One region of the Paenibacillus campi genome, then DNA from elsewhere that is predicted to be linked to it. Evidence: riboswitches for the same ligand, from Rfam matches in the RefSeq annotation. Region 1 holds a riboswitch; each other region holds the start of a gene.
What was found. A riboswitch is a leader RNA that binds a small molecule or an ion and turns the genes downstream of it on or off. The one in region 1 is predicted to bind thiamine pyrophosphate.
Positions count from the first base shown of each region.

Region 2: linked by a shared signal. The riboswitch ahead of U1I11_RS14770 (ABC transporter substrate-binding protein) and the one ahead of thiM (hydroxyethylthiazole kinase) in region 1 are both predicted to bind thiamine pyrophosphate.
Region 3: linked by a shared signal. The riboswitch ahead of tenA (thiaminase II) and the one ahead of thiM (hydroxyethylthiazole kinase) in region 1 are both predicted to bind thiamine pyrophosphate.

Region 1 is NZ_JAXSQZ010000005.1:83,368-90,415, reverse strand. Features, by position in the region: gene U1I11_RS21670 (DUF3048 domain-containing protein) at 1-272, opposite strand, end outside; gene thiE (thiamine phosphate synthase) at 530-1,192, opposite strand; gene thiD (bifunctional hydroxymethylpyrimidine kinase/phosphomethylpyrimidine kinase) at 1,240-2,052, opposite strand; gene thiM (hydroxyethylthiazole kinase) at 2,340-3,161, opposite strand; TPP riboswitch at 3,305-3,407, opposite strand; gene U1I11_RS13555 (alpha/beta hydrolase) at 3,821-4,651, opposite strand; gene U1I11_RS13550 (DUF1129 family protein) at 5,025-5,693, shown strand; gene U1I11_RS13545 (nuclear transport factor 2 family protein) at 6,257-7,048, shown strand, end outside.
Region 2 is NZ_JAXSQZ010000006.1:6,759-13,806, reverse strand. Features, by position in the region: gene U1I11_RS14785 (ABC transporter ATP-binding protein) at 1-138, opposite strand, end outside; gene U1I11_RS14780 (ABC transporter permease) at 140-922, opposite strand; gene U1I11_RS14775 (MTH1187 family thiamine-binding protein) at 922-1,212, opposite strand; gene U1I11_RS14770 (ABC transporter substrate-binding protein) at 1,397-2,377, opposite strand; TPP riboswitch at 2,542-2,651, opposite strand; gene U1I11_RS14765 (pyridoxamine 5'-phosphate oxidase family protein) at 2,804-3,220, shown strand; gene U1I11_RS14760 (aspartyl-phosphate phosphatase Spo0E family protein) at 3,724-3,924, shown strand; gene U1I11_RS14755 (hypothetical protein) at 4,281-5,957, shown strand; gene U1I11_RS14750 (bifunctional 2',3'-cyclic-nucleotide 2'-phosphodiesterase/3'-nucleotidase) at 6,250-7,048, shown strand, end outside.
Region 3 is NZ_JAXSQZ010000006.1:177,008-184,055, forward strand. Features, by position in the region: gene U1I11_RS15440 (energy-coupling factor transporter transmembrane component T family protein) at 1-7, opposite strand, end outside; gene U1I11_RS15445 (ABC transporter ATP-binding protein) at 4-1,944, opposite strand; gene U1I11_RS15450 (ECF transporter S component) at 1,922-2,524, opposite strand; gene tenA (thiaminase II) at 2,521-3,225, opposite strand; TPP riboswitch at 3,344-3,446, opposite strand; gene U1I11_RS15460 (S-layer homology domain-containing protein) at 3,573-7,048, opposite strand, start outside.

The DNA of each region.
Region 1 (7,048 bases):
CGTCTAGACACATCGGGCGTGTGAGCTTGATTCGATGTTGCTGGCAGAAACGGAAACGTCGGGATGTTCACCGTTTCAGCATAGCCTTTTTTCGCAGCAGCCTGGCGGAGCTTGATCTCGTTCGTATACAAATTATGCGGAGCTTTGCGGCTGGCATCGCGCCAAAATGGAGCACTTGCATTCGTAATCTCGTCCAGATGCTCGCGTCCACCACGTTGTAAAATCGCATATGCATCCGTACTGCCGCCAGCGTGCACAAGCAGCGCATGCAACGTATCCCCAATGCCGATGAAATAAGGGCGAATGCTACGTACCGGGCAAAACGTTGCGCTTACTGCGCTTCAAATATACGAAATCCAGACAAAATCAGTAAACAAAAGAGCGAATGTACAGAGGCATTTTCCCACTGTACATTCGCTCTTTGGGATAGGGATAGACAGCTCAACGGTGTCACTTCAAACATAAACTTTTCCCTGTCTAGCTTTCATTTGCTGCACTATATGCTAAAAATAATCCTTGTACCCATCCATTATACGAGCCTTGCCAGCGCTGTAGCTGCCGCCGCTGGGTCGCTCTGTCCAGCGATGGAGGAGATGACCGCAACTCCATCCGCACCTGACTCCACAACAGCGGCGGCATTGGACGTATCAATTCCGCCAATGCCGACAAGCGGCAGCGTCATTCCAGCATGGCGCAGCTGTTCGATAACCGCCGTGCCACGCACTGGTTCCGCATCCGCTTTGGAGCGAGTCGGATAAATCGGCCCGATGCCCAAATAATCGGCTCCCGCCGCAATCGCACAGCTCGCTTCGGTCAGAGAATGCGCGGAAACGCCGACAATTTTATCGGTTCCAAGCTGCTCACGAATGAGTGAGGCAGGCAGATCACTTTGCCCGACATGGATACCGTCGGCTTGCAGCGATAACGCCAGTTCCAGATCATCATTCACGATAAACGGAATGCTATGTTGACGGCAAATGTTTTGCAAACGCCGGGCGAGTTCCGCTGCCGCTTGACCGGTGCGTGCGCCGTCGCCTTTTTCCCGATATTGAAACATCGTAATTCCGCCAGCGATCGCCTGCCGTAACACCTGTTCCGGTGCTGCTGTACAGTTGATGCTGCCCATCACCAAATACAATTTTAGCTGCTGACGCATCCAGTAGTGACGTGCTGCTGTACCTGCTGTCGGCATACTCGCTAAACTCGTATCGTCATGCACGTCTGCTCCATTATGTTTATTCATGATCTGATCGCCCCCCGCAATCGATAGGCAAAATGATTCGTTGGCCCATGCACCGAGCCGATTCCAAGCCCATCCTCAATCGCAGCATGCACAAATGCTTTAGCCGTTTGCACCGCTGTCAACACATCGCTGCCTTTCGCCAGCTCAGCGGTAATGGCTGCCGAATATGTACAGCCTGTTCCATGTGTATGCGGTGTATCGATGCGCCGTCCTTCCACATAATGAACATGTTGTCCGTCATACAGCACATCGATCGCTTGCGCCGTTGTCAGATCATGACCACCTTTGACTACGACCGCCCGTGCGCCCATATCGACCAGTTGAACAGCTGCCTGCTCGCGTTCAGCTAGCGTACGGATACGGCTACCGATTAGCAGCTCCGCTTCCGGCACATTGGGCGTAACTACCGCCGCCAGCGGTAACAGCTCGGCAATAAGCGCCTGCACCGCCTGCTGTTGCAGCAATACCGAACCACCTTTAGCGACCATAACCGGATCGATGACGAGTGTGTGCCATTTATACGTGCGCACCGCTGCGGCAACTTCACGAATAATGTCGGCGCTAAATAACATGCCCGTTTTGACGGCTACCGGGTTAAGATCGTTACCGATAGAATGCAACTGCTGCCCAATGCCTGCTAGCTCTACCGGATAGACGCCTTGCACACCTGCCGTATTTTGCGCGGTGACTGCTGTAATTACAGACATACCGTATACGCCCAACTCTTGAAATGTTTTCAAATCAGCTTGTATGCCAGCACCGCCTCCACTATCCGAACCGGCAATCGTTAACGCTTGCGAGATGTTCATTATCGTTCACTCCTTTGCTCTAATGTTGTGCCGACTGTGCTCGGTAATGTTTTCCAATCTCGTTATGCTCATCTTTTCATCGGCGGAAATGATCGTGTTTTAAGTATAATGAGCGACATGTATAACCGACTGTCATGAAAAGCAACCGCATTGAATTGCCTGTAAAACAATTTGAACACATCCGCTGATGAATGGGATTGACCGTGCAGCTAATGGATCGTTTGCGTCATAAATGGATCGTTGTAAACTTTCGCTTCGAGCAGATCATCTTCGCGCAGTTCCGCTCTTTACTTCGTTTCGTGAGCCGGATACAGATGATGCTGAATGCGGCTGTTGCCGTCCACCTGTTCTGGCGTAATCGTCGATAAGCGATTCAAAAAGGCGTTTTGAAAGCTACCTGTCCCTTGCCCGCCTGCATCGATCGCCGCCAGCTCGGCAGCTAGACCATAATAAGCTACCGCTTCGGTCACCGCTTCTAAGCGCTGTTGTGCCCGTGGCGTTACCGCTGCAAAAGCAGCCACGACCGAGCTGAGCAGACAGCCTGCTCCAGTTACTTGGGTTAACAGCGCATGTCCATTACCGACCGTATTCACCTGCACACCATCGGTAATGATATCTTGCTGCCCGGTAATGACGACGATACAGCCAAGCTTTTGGGCTGCACGCACTGCCAGCTCTGTACGATCGCCAGCTCCTCCACCTGCATCGACGCCTTTAATTTGCCACTGTTCACCGATCACATGCGCCACTTCAGCTACATTGCCGCGCAATATATCCACGTTTACTGCTGCGATAATCTCGTGCGCGGATGTGGTACGATACACCGTTGCCCCCGCACCGACCGGATCAAACACGACCGGCACCCCTGCCGCATTGGCGGCTTGCCCTGCCAGCTTGATCGATTGCACCGTATATGGATCAAGTGTGCCCATATTGAGCATGACTGCACCTGCCATCGCCGCCACGTCCGCCACTTCTTCGTGCGCATACGCCATAAAAGGCGACGCGCCCAATGCAAGTAACCCATTGGCGGTAAAATTAGTCACGACCACATTCGTAATATTGTGCACGAGCGGATTGATGCTACGTACATGCTGCAAAAATGACATCTCCATTCCCTCCCTCAATTCATACGCAAACGCGCCCAGTACAACAAAAAAACCCACCGATCTCCCGTAAACAAGAGAAAAGTGGGTCGTATCCGTTCGCTATCGCTGCGACAGTACGATCGACTGCCACATAAGCTTGAATGAATAGTTGTCTTCCACTTCCCTCCGCTGGTATGATCCAGATCAGGTTCCAAGGGTCCGGAATACACTTCCGTCTCAGCCGTTAAGGCTCCCCTAGTGAAATTGCTACCGCGCTATACAGCCTTTGCCGTATTGCCGGGTCATTATGAATCGTTACTTCATCAATCCAAACTATACATTGATGAACGTATACAATAGCCGTTGTCTGCTAAAGCTTAATCGTACGCATGTAGACATAGCATCATCCAACATTATTGCACATCTGTTTCATTACCATACCACGCACACTACAGTTTGGCAAAATATACTCGATCGATGATGCACATTATACCCTAAGCTAGTAAGCTGTCTCAAATATCTCAAATAAAAATTACGTTTGCATGTACGTAAACACGTTTGTGCGCAAGCAATAATAACATAAATTCAGGTACGTGTATGTGCTGATCGCTTATGCATGAACAGGTTTACACATATTCAAAGCCGACTTTTATAAAGATAGGATTACAGCGAGTCAGCGATCAGATCATCCAGTGCTGCCATTGCGTTTGCGCTGCTTTACGCTCCGACAGCCACTCGGATGTATGCTCTAACAGTTCATGGCGATGTGGACCGGAGGAATACGTATGATCCGCTTGGAAAATAATTTCTTTATCGCAACGCCCTTCCGTACGCGTCCAAAACTCCTTTTGATACAAAAAGGCATAATCGACCGGAATGACATCATCGCCCGTACCGTGAATCACTAGCACATCTCCCTGAAAACGGCGCGCCTCCTGAAACGGCTGAAAATGACCGAGTGACTCAAAATATTCCGGCGCAAAGCTATAGCCAAGATAATCCGCTTCCCCTTCCAGCACCGCCTGATCGTACGTTTCTCTACCGACGATTTTGACGATATCATTAAACGGATGACCGACCGGCGACCATAACACGAGATGATTTACACGGCGATCACGAACTGCGGTCAAAATCGCTACCGCCCCGCCCAGACTATGCCCAAGCAAAGTTACCCGTGTCGGATCGATATCATTGCAGTTCATCACATAATCCAAAATAGTCCGCGTCTGTTCCACCATCGATTCCAGCCCTTGCTGTCCGTATTCGCCTGTACTTTCGCCACAGCCTGTATAATCGAAACGAACAACCATATAACCTTCGCCAGCCAGCTTGCGAGCGCTTTGGACGAATAAACGATCCGTACCGATCCGGTTGCCGATGAAGCCGTGACAGATCACGATCAACGGAGTTCGTCCTTTCCCTTTGCCTTCCGGCTTATGGTCGGCAACCGGATAATGAATGCTGGCAGCCAGATCGACCTCATGATGACGAATTGTAATATTGCGTTCCATCGTGAACTCCTCCTTAAAAAGCGATATTTCTGTGCAATGTATACTTTATTTGTAACGCCTATTTTAAAATTAAATAATTCCGATAAGATTAGTAAGTATTATAATGATCTTATATTATCACTGCGCCAGATCAATTGTCAATGTGCTCAAAGTGTGTCAAAATAGAGATTTCCGATCGATGTGCAGCAGCACGATCTGCTTGTCTTCCAGCACCTATAATCCGTTATTAGTTAGACGGTTATCGAAGTCATTCAGAGCTGGGTAATAGCGAATATAAACATAGTGTCGACCGGAGTACAGGCATGTCGCTTGATGTCCATGCCATTCATTGATACTCATACTACCGATACCAATATGAAAGGGGAATATGGCGATGAGCACCGTACGTCATCTGGTACGAGATATTAACAGTATTCGTGACCAGCTTAACCAGGAAAATCTTAACTATTACGATGATGTGATCGTGCATGTGCGCGATGCACGCATTGAGCGCCAGTCCGGGGAAGAATTATTGTTTGAAATGGGCCAACACCTGCTGGAAGCGCAAAAGCGCGGTCAATCCGCCGAACAATTATTTGCCAAAGATTCCGATATGTACGCTGGGCAACTGATCGAGAACTTGCCGGAGCGCAGACAACTTAGCAAACCGATGTATTATGTGATGATTGTCTGGGTAGCGCTCACATGGGTGTTTTTGTTGCAAGCGCTAGCAGGCTTTTTCAAAATCAATATTAGCGGCACAGGCGTTGTGGGCGAAATGAGTCTGTCCACGCTCATACTCGTAGCTGCTGGTGCGATTGTGCTAGTTGAACTGGTGATGCGTGTCGCCAATCAACCTGCTGAGAAAAGCGAGCTTGATCGTCCGCGTATGCAGATTAATATGCGTTCTGTCGCGACCTATTTAATCATTTTGGTCGCCATTATTGTGGTCGGTACTTATTTGCGCCGTATTATGCCGGTCGTTGTCATCTCGCCCTGGCTGAGTCTCGGTTTGTGTGTGATCGGTGTGTTGGGGCAAAAGTTTATTTTTATGCGCCGTTGAGCGTGTGATATAAACGGATCGCTCGCAGCAATTTGAGCATAACTAAAGCTATGTGCGCGTTCGCTAGTGATCATCTTCTGTTTGACTATCTATATTTGCATAAGCAAACTAAAACAGCCACTTGCAGATGTGCCGCCTGGCACAGATTGGGGTGGCTGTTTTTGGCATACCGCTTACCATTGTTCCTGTTACACTGTCATACTTATTCGTGCGCGTTGGCGTTGCACATAATAGGATAGCCAGCTTAATTTACGTGTCATCTTATCCTTTTCACGTTGCAACCTCTATCGTCACCTAATCGTCTTTATACATAAGAGCGCTTCCCCTATTCCAATAGCGATTCGTCTATGTACAACGATGTCCGCTATCGCTTCATTACAGAAAGCAGCGAGCATCACTTGACAATTCCTGTCAGAGCTATCAACGATCGACCTTCGCTATACGATGTTCATTCACACTTGTACAATATAGTTATATAAACGAAAGAAGGTGACATCCTACCACGGACAGGCTCATAACAAATGCGCGCGTACACTACTTATCGAATTTAAAGGAGCATGCTTATGATGAAAAAATACTGTCTTTTAGTAGTAAGTTTGATGCTGATCGCAATTCTGTCTGCCTGCACAGGCAATCCCACTTCAACTACCACACCAACAACAACGCCGGAAACGAGCGAAAATTCTGGCAATACTGCACCTAGTGGAACCGAAACGACTACAACGGCAAGCACGCCATCCGCTGAAGAAGCGCATATTATTGCCAATAAGCAGATTGTGCTCGGTTTGTATCAGGATGTTTTTAACGGTCATCAGATCGATAAGGTGAATCAATACATTGGACAGAGTTATATCGAACATAATCCGTATATGGAAAATGGACGGGACAACTTCACTTCGCTCTATACGTCCATTTTCAAACGTTATCCTGATTTCAAAGTCAATCTGCTCGGTATGATCGGACAAGGCGATCTGGTCGCTGTGTTTGGTAACGGCGGGATTGAACACGGGGCTGCGACAAACTCATCATCCAGTACAGCAACAAGCAGCAGCGAAACAACGACAACTGCTGGCAACTCTGGCAGCAATTCGGCAGCCAATACCGCTATGTTTGTCGAGCTGTATCGGATTAGCAACAACCAGATTGTAGAGCATTGGGAAATCGAACCAAATACCACAAACGCATTAACACCGGACAAACTGCCTGCTCTATCCGCCAAAGCAGAGCTGGCAGCGACCGCTCGTGCGACCGTTGCCGCCAATGCCAGCTTTGTCGACAATTTCTTTGCTACATTTTTCGTGCAGCATAATACCGATATTGCCAATGATGCGGTCAGTGACAATGTGGAGCAATAC
Region 2 (7,048 bases), on a different contig from region 1:
TTTGCCAAATGTTTTGCGCAGTTGTCGCAGCTCCAAAAAAGGCGCGTCCAGTGGCGGGAGATCGGATACAACCAGATTAGTGAAACCGCTGTTTGATACTGGGGACGGATGAGCGGTGGAGCGATTGGGATCGTTCATGTCATTGTCCTCCTTGTGCGCTATGATTCGTTCGTTGCCAGCGAATGCACCAATGCTCCAGCAGCACGATCAGCGAAAACATAATTAGACTAAGTGCGATCACGATTAAAATCGCCACAAACATACGGTCGGTGCGAAAGGCGGATTGCTGCAATATCATATAATACCCAAGTCCTCGATCACTGCTAATCCATTCTGCAATAATTGCGCCCATAATGCTGTAGGTCGCTGCAATACGTAGCCCGGAAAAGACAGCCGGCAAACTGTACGGCAATTCCAGCTTCCAAAAGATTTGTCGGCGTGTCGCCCCGATCATCTCCATATAATTGAGCATCGTCCGATCTGTACTAGCAAGCCCACCGAGCGCTGCGACCGTAATCGGGAAAAAGCAGACGAGTACAATGACGATCAGCTTGGACATGATGCCAAAGCCGAACCAGATAATGAGCAGCGGCCCGAGCGCGATGACCGGAATATTTTGACTCAAAATAAGCAGCGGATACAGTGCCCGCCGTAAAAATGGCACGATATGCAGTATGCCTGCCACGACTAAGCCGATTAACACCCCGATGCCAAAACCTTCCAACGTCAATTGTAATGTTGCCCATGTATGCCCAAGCAAGCGATCATAGCTGCTGCTCGCTTCGATCACGATTCGTGCCGGGCTGGGGAGAATCCAGTCCTCGATCCGAAACAGCGATGTCGCCGCCTGCCAGATGAGCAGGAACAAAACGACCGCCCCTAAGGGCGGCCATATGCCTTTCCACCAGTCACGTATGGACATTAGCGATATTTCTCGGTCAAGCCGTCCATGCTAATGCCGTCCGGACTGTGCGCAATTTTGATCTGTGAAATGATGCTAGGGCTGCCCTTCTCCACAAGCGCCTCATGCATCTGCCGAACGATCTCAAGCAGCTCTGACAGCTCGCCTTCCATCGTCGTTTCGAGCGGATGAACTTCATATTTCACACCGGACGATTGAATGACTGCAATGGCAGCATCTACATAATCGTAGGCATGCTCACCCGGCTGTGTTTTGGGGATCACTTGAATGCTAAGCAGTGTGTTAGCCATGTGTACGACCTCCTTGAATGATAGTCAGCGAATGATAGTTATCAGTACATTAATGCTTGTATGCATAGTGTAGGCGGGAAAGCATCCTCCACTTCGGTACGGAATAAGGAATGAACTCCCAGCTCGCACTAGAATTTACGAACGAACGAGCAGAGTGGGTTGCTACAATTAAATTACTTCTAAATTACTTACTCCCCTGCGCAGCAGGCAGAAACTCATTCGTAAACGCTTTGCTAGCATCGAGCGGTTTTTCCAGCAGTTTCTGTTTGTACATCCAGTCGGCATAACCTGTCCAAACTTGTTCTTTTTGCAATCCCCACTGGGATGCATCATCTTGATAGCGTGGCGACAGCCATTCCTGGCTCGCTTGCACCAGTTTGGGATCGAGATCAGGCACCGCTTTGGTCAAGATGTCGGCAGCTTTGTCGGGATTGGCGATCGCGTATTCATAACCTTTGGCAGTCGCGCTCATAAACGCTTTCACCAACTCCGGGTTTTGTTGAATTTGCTGCTCATTGGTGACGATTACCGGTGTGTAATAGTCGAGGCTTGGCGAGTAATCTTTGACGTACAGCATATCGAGCGGTTCGCCGCGCAGCTTCGCTTCGATACCAGTCCAACCGTAATAAATCCAGGCGAAATCAATCCCTTTTTTGACGGCGGTAAAATAGTCTGCATCCCCGATATTAACGCTTTTCACTTTGCTCACATCGCCGCCATCGGTATCCATAATCGACTTCATGACCGCTTCTTCTATCGGAGAGCCCCATGCGCCATACGCTTTGCCTTCCATATCTTTGGGCGTTTTGATACCGCGATCGACCGGTGCGGCAAAACCGGACGTATTATGCTGAATGACCGCTGCGATCGAGACGAGCGGTACGCCTTGTACACGCGCTTGCGTAACGCTCTCCTGGTAGCTAATGCCAAACGGTACTTTGCCTGACGCTACAAGCGTATCCGCGCCGCCCTGACCCGGCTGGATTATGTCTACATTCAGACCGGCATCCCGGTAATATCCCATTTGCTGGGCGACATACAGACCGGTATGGTTCGTATTGGGCGTCCAATCTAGTACGACCTGTACATTTTTAAGCGCTGGTGTTGTGTTGCCGTTAGCGGCGGTGGAAGATGTGGTCGTATCTTTTTGAGCGCATGCTGTCATGACGAGTAGTGCGGCTGCCATGAGCAGCATGCCAAGCGTCGTTCCGATTTTTCTCATTTCTGTTATTTCTCCCTTCGTCCTAACCCCATTTGTCAGTCAACGATCTGTATAAATGAAAAAAGCGCCCCGGATCGGGACGACATAGGTTCATATATGAGCTTACATACATGGCATGTGCTGCTTCCTACGCTGGCATTATCCAGATCAGGTCATAAGGGTCTGTATTCATTCAATACACTCTCAGCCGGCTTCCTCCAGCTCCCCACACGTTATGCGCTTTTTCTAGGTGTAATTATAGACGAGCTGGCATCTACTGTCCAGCAGGCGAGCAGGACGAGTGAGCGGTTCAGCTTGGAACAGAGCGGGTATGTAACGAATGGAGACATAATATCCCATTTTGATTTGAACTGCGAAAGGAGCTTGATCATGAGTACAGCAACTACAGAACAAGCAATCATCAAAGCCCTGTCGAACAATCCGTTTTGCTCATTTGGCACAGTGGAGAACAATAAGCCGCGTGTCCGTTATATGGCAGTATACAATGATGGATTACAAATTCATCTTGCCACGGACCGCAAAACACATAAAGTAGAAGAATTGGAACAAAACCCGAATTGCTATTTGCTGCTTGGCTACGAAAAAGGCGGCAATGAAGAAGTCGTACAGATCGAAGCGACCTGCAAAGTGTCCAGTGACAGTGAGCTGAAGCAACGCGTCTGGAAAGACGAGTTCAAAAAGTGGCTGGATGGCCCGGATGATCCGGATTATGTCGTGCTCGATATTACACCGCAATCGATCGAATATATCGATCAAGACGGCAATCGTCAAACATGGGCAGGTTAAGCCAAGTCATTGACCAGGCAGTCATCCGACAAAATCAGCGTGATCTGATACACTATAAGCGAACCTACGGCATCGTTGCCAGGGTTCGCTTTTTGCTTTATTTGACCGGGTTTGCGCCGGAATGCACGTTTATTCGTTATCGAATTTTGTAATATTACGGGATGAAAAGTGAATGCGCAAAACGGATTTTTTGTCAGTTTTTGCTTCCATTATCAGGATAAAATAGGGACTGAAGGAACTTGAAACAAGTTGTGCAATTAAGGTATAACGAATATAAAGCTACAAATTTTAGTTATTAAGCATGTGGCTCGTCATGATTGTATAGCGCAAAGAGCACATGACTATTTTTTATAGCAGGACATCGCAGCGGTGCGGGATGGAGCAATCCTACCGGCATAGGCGATGCCGTTGCCATACGGAGTTTTGTCCATAGCTGAAGCTGTTTCGCTTGCCAGCGTAGCCTATGGATGCCGGAAGGGTTAATCGACGGGAGGTGGTTTCCTTTGGATCTGCAAAAGATGGAGCAACAAATCGAGCAGGAGCGCCGGATATTGAATCAGATGGCTGCCGAGCATGGCATTTGCGACCACCGCGTAATCGATCAGTCTGAGCAACTGGATCGAATTATGGATTCCTATCTGCATCATAAACAGCGTAAAAACAAAAAATTGTCGCCTAATCTTGGCGAAGACTGTTTCTCTTAAGCGCTCATGTTAGCAGCGAGATCAATATACAGGCGTCCGATCGGCAGCTTGCCGGATAGGGCGCTTTTTTGTGTTTGGTAGCTTGGCTTATTCTCATTTATAGTATGCTGCCTATTTTAAAAAAAGGAATCGAAGCGGCTTAAATTTTCAAATGAATGATGTTTAACGTACAGTTAGTGCGTACATGTGCAAGATGAGCGAATATTCAGCTAACATCCTTAAAAAGTGCCTGCTTGCCATTGCCCGATTGTGTTAGCGGGGATATGGTTTATAGGCGAAAACAAGTTTATTGCCAGCAGCAGCGTCCATACAGCATACTGTGAATCATTCATTTGAATGCAGAAAGGACGATACGCATGACGAACGATCACGATCTCATCCTATCGATGTCACCGGATAAGCAATTTTTGATACAGCAAGCGATGCAGGAGTTAGACGCTCGTTATGATGCTAAGACAGCGCTAATCTGGGGCGAGCACGGTTTGCACGATACACGGGAAAGCGCCCATTATGCGCTCGGATTGCTGCTGCGCGGCGGTGCGGACGAGTGTAAGGTAGCGAGCGAAATGATCGGACAGGTGCTGAATATGCAGTTTCGACAGCCAGGTGAACTGTATGATGGCACATTCAACACAGCGCTGGAACGTCCGTTGCCGCCAGCGGGCTATACCGCATGGGGCAGCTTTTCGCCTGGATTTGCTTATGCCGGTTCAGATGCGCTGGATGAAGTGTATCGACGTTTTGCACAATATAGCGGGCTGACCGATAATGAGGAGTTGGCACAACGGTTTCGGCAGGCGACCGATGAAGTGTTTCCGCGCGTATGGGAAAGCTTTGATCCGAATTGGCGTGAATTTATCGCCTCGACATTTGCGGTCATATTAGCGCATTTTGAAGCGGATTTGTCGTTGGAACTCGTGCAACGTATCGATGAGGCGATGAAGCTAACGGTAGCGACATCGCTGGAACGGTATCGTACGCAATCGATTCCGACCAATACGAATATTGAGCTGATGCATCTGTTTATCACGCATTATTATGGACATCGCTATGGACAGGCGGAATGGATCGATCATGCCGAACAAGGTGCGATTGCGTTACATAACGATTATATGGAGCTGCATTCATTTGCCGAATTTAATTCCAGCACATATTATGGCGTCGATCTGACGGTGCTGGGCATGTGGCGGACGTACGGACGCACAGCATCGTTTCGCAGCATCGGGCTAGCGCTGGAACATGGGTTGTGGCAGGATATTGCGGATTTTTACCATCCCGTACTTGAAAATATTTGTGGCCCGTTTGCACGTAGCTATGAAAATGATATTACTGAGCATAGTTCGATCGGTGTGCTGCTCTATTTGGCGCTTGGCGAGTCACATCGCCATCTCACCCGTGTCAATTGCGAAACGAGTCATAATCCGCTGATTGCGCTAGTTGGAGTAGACATGCAAGAGCAGACACGGGCACAGCTTCGTTCGTGGGGAGGGGAGCGCTTTGTCACCCATCGGTTCCGTGAGCTGTGTGAACGCGATCTGCCGGGGCATAATCGCCATCTATGTACGGCAAAAGCATGGATGAGCGAGCGGCTGATGATCGGCGGTCTGTCTGGTAGTCGCAATACGAACGGGCAGATGCATCATGCGACCGCCCACTGGATGACGGCGGATGGACAGCGGTATTCGCTGCGTATGGTACGTAGACAGCAAGGGCAGAGCTGGAATACGCATTTGCGTGGAATGAGCTTTGAAGTGGATGTGGAGACGCGCAGACTGCATATTGCAGCAACGTTTCGGACAGCATTGCCGATGGAGCTTGTGTTTGAGCTGGATGGGCCGGAGCTAGCACAAATTCGACTGACGCCGGAAAGCTGGTATTTGCCCGGACTACAGATCGATGTGGACACCGCTGCTGCGCCATCTACACTAGTGCAGACATGTGCACGCGCTGAAATTGTATACACCATTTCCGGGGACGCGAAATGTGCGGCTGAACAGGAGCTGCGGTTTAGGCTAACATTTGCCGAACAATGACATTAACATTCTTTTTTTGACTTAATTTTTAAAAAATAGCAAAGAAACGTTAACTTCTACTTCAAATATGGGAAGCAATAGTATACAATTTTACCAAGCAATTGCACGCAAGGACGTTTGTTCACTTCCATTTTACCACTGGTCAATATTTAGTTAGAGAGAGATCAAAACGCTCTGTCTACGCGGTTCCTACATAGTTGGCTGTTGCCAACCTGTTTTACCGACCGTGTTTGGAAGCGATACAAAATGACTAGGATACGTGCTCAACATTACGCGGAAGGGGTTATGCATTTTGAAACTAGGAAAAAAGACTATTCGCAAAGCAGTGACCGCTTTGGTCGCACTGCAACTGTTTGCCGTGACCGCCGTTCCGGTATTCGCAGCCGAAACGACAGGGAATGCCGTCGTTAAAATTCGTCTGATGGAGACGACTGATATTCACACGAACGTCGTTAACTATGACTATTATTCTGACAAGCCGACCGATGAATACGGCTATGCCAAAACCGCCACACTGATCAAACAAGCCCGTGCTGAAGCGAAAAACAGCGTGTTGATCGACAATGGCGATCTGCTGCAAGGCACACCGCTAGGCGATTATATGGCAAAGGTAAACCCGCTGAAGCCGGGCGAAGTCCATCCGGTCTACAAAGCGATGAATCAATTCGGCTATGATGCAGGCAACTACGGTAACCACGAGTTCAACTATGGTCTGGACTTTCTCGCCAATGCAGTCAAAGGCGCTAACTTCCCGTATGTAAATGCCAACATCTATACCGATGATGGCACAGGCAAAGGCGAGAAAAACTATTTTACCCCTTACCTGATTCTCGACAAAAAAGTAACCGATGAAACCGGCAAAACGCATAATTTGAAAGTGGGCGTGATCGGCTTCGTGCCACCGCAAATTATGCAGTGGGACAGCGCGAATTTGAACGGCAAAGTCGTCGTCAAAGATATCGTCGAAACCGCCCAAAAATTCATCCCACAAATGAAAGCAGAAGGTGCAGACATCATTATCGCGGTGCCGCACTCCGGCTTTGAAGATATTCCGCAAACCGAATTGATGGAAAACTCAGTGCTGTATTTGA
Region 3 (7,048 bases), on a different contig from region 1:
TTTTCATAGCTGATGCAGCCCCTTTCGTTCCAAATGGAGACGGTATGGTAGCGGCGCTTCGATCGCGCTCTGTTGCAGCAATGTTCCGTTCAAAAACAAGCCTGGTGGATCGCCATCATAGGCGATGTCACCAGCTTGAAATAGCAGTACCCGATCCGCATACCGATCGACCAACTCCATATCATGCGTCACCATCACGATCGTCGTGCCCGCTTGCTGACGGCGATGCAGCCGACCGATCAGTTCTGCTGCTGTACGCGCATCCTGACCAAATGTAGGCTCATCTAGCAGCAACAACTCCTGATCAAACAGCAGCATCGTCGCCACGCTCAGTCGACGCTTTTGCCCAAGACTAAGTGCAAATGGATGTTCGTCTCGTAAATGCTCCAATCCAAATTCACGCAGCAATTGCAATGTTCGCTGCTGTAGCTGCTGCTCATCCCATCCACGTTGCCGCCCGCCAAAAGCGACTTCATCGTATACCGTATCGGTCACAAATTGCAGCTCCGGATTTTGGAACACAAAGCCTGCGCGGGCATACAGCTCGCGATCATGCCATTTGCGCAGCTCTTTATTATGCAAACGCACAGTACCGGACAGCGCGGGCACGAGGCGCAGTAAACTTTTCAAAAATGTGCTTTTGCCACTGCCGTTCTCGCCTACGATCGCCACCCATTGACCGGCAGGGATGTGTACATGTAACCCGTGCATAATCGCTTGACGTCCATAGCCGATCGTTAGCTGATCCGTTTGCAGTAAAGCGGGTAGTTTATCGCTTGCGGACGAGTAAGTGTCGGTTGCAGCATACTCGGTATGCCCAATCGATGGCGCCGTGCTGTCCGTTTGTACAGCTTGCGCAGCATGTATCGCATTTGCAGCTACTCCATCCGTTTTAGCTACTTGCTTATCATCGCTCGACTGAATCGGTGTGCGTTCAAATAGAGCTGTAGCGCCAGTCGAATGATGCTCATCCGACGTTGCTGGCGTTGCGATTATTCGCGTCGTTGCTCTGTCTGGCTTAGCGCCGGTCGGTATATGCTCGTCAGACGTTGCTAGCATTGTAGTCATGGTCGTTGATAACATGTCTATGTCTGCCTTAGCGCCTGCTTGCCCATTTCGCCGTTCCAGACGTTGCTGTAGCTGCTCGGTCAATTCCACTGCCAGCGGATGAGCAGGATTGCGGCGCACGTCTTCCCAGCGATATGGGAACAACCGTGGCAGCCATACACCCGCTCGCTCCATCTCCTGGCGATAATTGGCGATGATCTCAGCGGGCGAACCGTCCGCAAGCAAGCGACCATTACGATCTAACAATATGACCCGATCCATCCATTCGATACATCCGTCCAGCACATGCTCTACGACAATCATCGTATGGTGCCCTTTATTACTAAGCTGGTGTAATAACTTAAAAACATCATTACGACTAACAGGATCAAGCTGGGCGGTCGGCTCGTCGAAAAACAGCACCTCCGGCTCTAATGCGAGCAAACACGCCAGTGCGAGCCGCTGCTTCATCCCACCGGATAGCGTTTCGATCGGCGTTTGACGCGGAATATGCAGTCCGACCTGCTCCATCGCCCGCTCGATTAGCGGCTCCATCTGTGCGCGCGGAATCGAGCGATTTTCCAGACTGAAGGCAATTTCCTCGTCTACGCGCAGCATACAAAATTGCGAATCCGGGTCTTGGAACATGACGCCACATGCGGGCTGGCTTTGTACATGCCCTTCTAGCTCCGCTTCAACATGCTGCGGAATAATGCCTGCCAATACCGATAGCAGCGTTGATTTACCGCTGCCGCTCGGGCCGAGAATGAGCACCTTTTCGCCTTGCCGGATCGTTAGGCTAAGCTGCTGCAATACCGGGCGCTCCTGACTGTAAAAGCGTACTGACAGATGATCGCAGCCAAGATAGGTCTGCTTAGGAACCGGTTGGAAGACCATTGCCTGTTCCTTTTCTGCGGCGCGCTTTCATCAGCTCGTATGAATTTAACACACCGGTGCGCGCCAGCGCTTCGACGACGATTTGGGCGAGCAGTCCGCCCAGCACGATACCGCTTACGACTTGAATGCCTAGCGTCAGCCAGAACATCGTTAACGTGTAATAGCCCATCCCGTTCGCAATAACGCTATAGATCATACTACCAACCGCTGCCAGCGCGCCGGACAGCATTAATGTCCATACATTAAAACGGCGATAACCGAATATCGCAAACGCCAGCTCGGCGCCCAAACCTTGGAATATGCCGATCAATAACGCCGACAGTCCAAAATGGCTACCTGTCAGCATCTCGACCGCCGCCGCCGCCACTTCAGCGATCAACGCCGCGCCAGGCTTGCGAATAATATAAGCGACAATCGGGCTGGCGATAACCCAGATGCCAAACATAAAGCCCGCTCCAACCGGCCCGACCAATGCCGAGATCGGAATCCACAGCGTTGACCAGCCGAGATACACGACCCCACATGCTACGGATAAAATAACCGCGAGCACGACCTCCTTCATATTCCACGTCCGATTCATACGTGTGTCACCTCCACAGCGTTATCATCGTCGAGCGGTACCGGCCAATCTTCCAGCGTATACGCCATCTCCCAAAACAAATATTCATACTGACAACTCAAAATAAAATGCCGCTTCATCCGCTCCCGATGCTCCGCCGTCGTCCGCTCGGCAAGCTCGTCCAGTCGCTGGCAAAAACGAGCGGTAATCGTATCGGTGCGATTGCCATAAAAGTCGATCCACTCGTAAAACGGATGCGATGCATCCGGCTGCACTTCTTCCAGCAGCCGTTTACCGATTTCCCAGTACGTCCACGGGCATGGCAGCAACACCGCCAAAATATCGCCCAAATCGCCCTCTTGCGCTGCCGTCAGCATATGACGAATATAATTGTGCGCTGACGGTGCAAGTGGATAACCTTGCAATTGCTCATACGGCACCCCTGCAACTTGGCAAAAATTGTTGTGTGGGTGAATTTCACTATGCAGCACAAAACCGATCTGCTCGTTAAACATCGCCATATCGTCACGATGCTGACATTTGGCGATTGCCATGCCGTAAATGCGCATAAAGGCATTTAAATATTCAAAATCCTGTTTTACATAATGCATAAGCTGTTCCGGCTGCAACTTGCCGTCGGCAATGCCCCGCACAAAAGGATGATTGTAAATCGCCTCAAATACCGGATCGGCTGCCGCTCTAATTTCCTGTGAAAATCGCATCATTTCCTCGCTCCTTTGCCAATAAAAGTATGCGGAAAGAGCCTCCCTGAGCTAAAGGGGTACGCAAAAAAGCCGCCCCAAATGGAGCGGCAGTATAAACGGCATACATGATGCTATCCCTGCACAAGCTCCACTTTCCTACGCTAGTACGAACTAGATCAGGTTCCAAGGGTCCGAAGCAATTTCGTCTCAGCCAGTATATGGCTCCCCTAGTGGTCTTTCTCGTATAAACCTTGCACCAGGCGCAATCGTAGCGGCTGGCGGTAAGGCTGTTTAATTGCCTTTTACTCTACACAGCGAGATTCAGTATGTCAAGCGGCACAACTGTCAATGCAATGGAAAGCGGTCTATTTTATAAATTGATACGTGTCTTTTGGATACTTATTCCACTCATACGCTACATGAAACGGATTGGAACCATAACCGATGCCGTCTTTGCGCAAAATCGTACCGCCGTTTGGCAGGATCGGAGTTTGCGAAGTCGGATCACCAAGCACATCCAGCACGGTATTGCCACGCTTCAGCACGATACCGGTCAAATTGTAATCGTTTGGCGAGTACATCATCGCTTCATCGTTAAAATAAGCGGCGTTCGTAATATCAAAAAAGTCGTAAAACGTCGAGTTAATTACGATATAGTTCATGCCTTGCGAACTGCCGTCGTACAATAACGGGAGCGTAAAGCTGCTAATCGTATTCGTTTGTTTCATCCATTTATAAAAGGTGAGGCTGTAATCTTTAGTTGTGCTAGTAGCCGAACTCGTATTCATCAGCAGTGCGATCCGTCCGTTCGAACCTTCTACATATTGTGAGAAATACATATCTTTCGTCGTGATCGGGTCTTGCTTGACCGTAAATACGGCAGCACGTCCGTCTGCACCGACGACCCACTGCATAACCGGCAGCGAAGTCAATGACAGCGACGTACCGTTTAATGCCGTCGGGCCGGTAAAGGTTGAATTGGCAGTGCCCATATACGTCGTGAATGAGGTCTGACCTGGGAACAGATCGGATAGATCGTAGTCGATCGCCTGGATGCCGTATTTCAAATTGACCGTAATGACCGCTGCGTTCACCAGCAGCGCATTATGCACTTTTAGCGTATATTGTACCGTTCCACCTGCACCATCATCAGCGGTAATGACCACATCGGATGCACCATTGATCGTGCCTGCTTTGAGTGTGAGCGTATTGCCGTTGATTGAGGCGTTAGTCACATTCGGATTGCTTGATGTGAACGTATACGTCAGCGTATCGCCATCCTCATCGCTAAACAATTGACCCAGATCATAGTCGCGATCCATCGTCACGCCTGGGGTAAGCATTTGCTCCGAGATGGAAGCGACAACGGTTGGCGCATGGTTGATTTTGACGACTTGCAAAGCGAATGAAGAACTGTTGCGACGACCGTATTTGTCATAAACGTCAAATGTGACGGTCGTGTCACCGATCTGGAGCGGCGTGAGCAAAATACGGGCATTTTTGCCTGATACGGTAGCTGTAGCATGATCATACGTATCCGCCGTTACACTGACCGAATCGATGTCGAGATTTTGCAAATACGGCAACAGTCCGAACCATACGGGCGGCTTGTTCAGATTAACGATCTGCTTCGGAATGAAGGCGATCGTAGCATCTTCCAATACCGTCACCGGAATATTCGTCGTAATCTCACCGCCGCGTCCATCGCGTGCGTACACTTTAATCGTTGTATTGCCTGCGGTTGCGGCTGTAATGCTCAGCGTGCTGGCACTGATCGAAGTCTGTACTGCATACACATCTGCTGTCACCGCTTCATACGTCAGCACATCATCATCCGGGTCAGAGAATAAAGTGGACAGCTCGACGGTCGTTGCCGCTCGCCCTATAATGAGCGTTGCTGCTTGTGGTATGTTCGCCACAACCGGGCTACGATTGGGCGCTGGCAATACTGTCACCGTCAAGTCGACGACCGTTTGACCGCCGCGTCCGTCTTTTGCCGTGATCGCAATTTGCGTAACTCCTGCTTTGACCGCATGCACGGCAAGCTGATGACCGCTTAATGTCGTACTGGCGATGCCGGTATCATTGGAAACAGCGGACAGTTGTAGCGGATCGCCATCCGGATCGGTAAACGTATAGCCCAGATCAACGATTTCATCGTCACCACGCACCGTTACCGTTATAGGCAACAATGGCGTAGCAACAGGCTTATGGTTAGGAACCGGCAACACGTTCACTTGGAATGTGATCGTCGCCTGTCCTGGTATGCCATCATCGGTAATCGCGTTGTCCTTTGCCGTTACTGTTACGGTAGCGGTACCGACTTGCAATGGGTCGAGTTGCAATTGACCGCTATTGTTCAGTGTCAGCTTAACGAGGCTCGGTTGATCTACAGTGGCGTCATACGTTAGCGTCCCTTGCTCGGGATCGGTAAAATAATCACTTAGCGTCAGCGCTACGCCAGGCTGCTCCAATGTGAGCGTCTGATCGGCGGCGTTCGTACTTATCGGATTGCCATTCACGGTCACTTTAAACGTAGCATTTACCCGTTTGCCTCTGCCATCATTGGCAGCAATCGTAATGGTAGACGTGCCTGCAGACAGCAGGCTAACCGCCAGTTTGCTTCCACTTACCGATGTTTTGGCAACCGTTGATTTGGATGATGATGTGGCATAGACGAGCAAATCGCCGTCAGGATCATTAAAATGATCGTTTAATTCGATCACCTGATCGTTCGTTTTCTCAGTGGCGACGATATCCGTAATCGCTGCCGTGACGAGCGGCGTACGATTGCTAGTGCCGGAAGAACCAGAGCTGACCGGGCCGTTCGTCGTGCCCGGCGAACCGGTTGTCGTCGTTATCCCGCTCACATTATTGCTCGCTACCCCGTTCGCCAATGACACATTACCGACTTGAGCGGCAACGCCTACACTGACCAATGCCGCCGGATTGGTGACTTGTAACGTCTGTACCGTACCTGTCGTACCGAGTGCTAGCGAGCCGGTTCCGCTCACATTCAGTTGCGCAATAGAGCTGGTGCCAGTCAGCTGTGTCGATTGGTTGTTCGTCACATTGAGATTCGTTACATTACCTTGCAGCTTTACATTGCTCGCTCCGTTGTTAATATTGACGAGCGGCAATACCGAGCCAGCTTCAATATTGGCATCTGTATTCACATTAACGGTAGATACGACCGAATTGGCATCCAGTACGATGTGTACATCCTGTTTGCTCACATTCACATCGTTTAATACGGCGCTGTTAAATACGACGGTATTATCATCCCCACCTTTAACGATCGTCGTTCCTTCTACTTGAAGTCCTGCGGAATAAAAATCATTGGCGACATGCTCGCTGATCATCAGCTTGCCTTTAATGTGCGCATTTAGCAATGATGTATAATCGCCTGCCACCGTCACATCGCCATCAATGACCGTATTGCCCGCATCCAGCTGCATATTGCCGCTAAATTCCGATTGATTTGCAGCTGCGGCATGACCGGCGGCGTTCAGTTGCAACGAACGTACCGACGTGATCGTACGTCCGCTACGCTCAAATGTTAGCTGCGCTCCTGCCAATGCCGCGCTATTACGATCATTCAGCAACCCTGTTACCGTTTGACCGATTTCATATGTGATGCCGTTCAGCTGTATATGCTTGTCCGCGACGGTCTGTACAGTGACAGCACGCCCCTGCGGAAATAATGCCGATAGCAAAATGCTGACCGCATCCGCACGCTTGACGGCTGCTTTGGGCGACAATGTGCCGCTGAACTCACTTAACAGCTGATGTTGAGATGCCGCGAGCAATGCTGGCTCTGCCCATACACTCGCACCGCTCC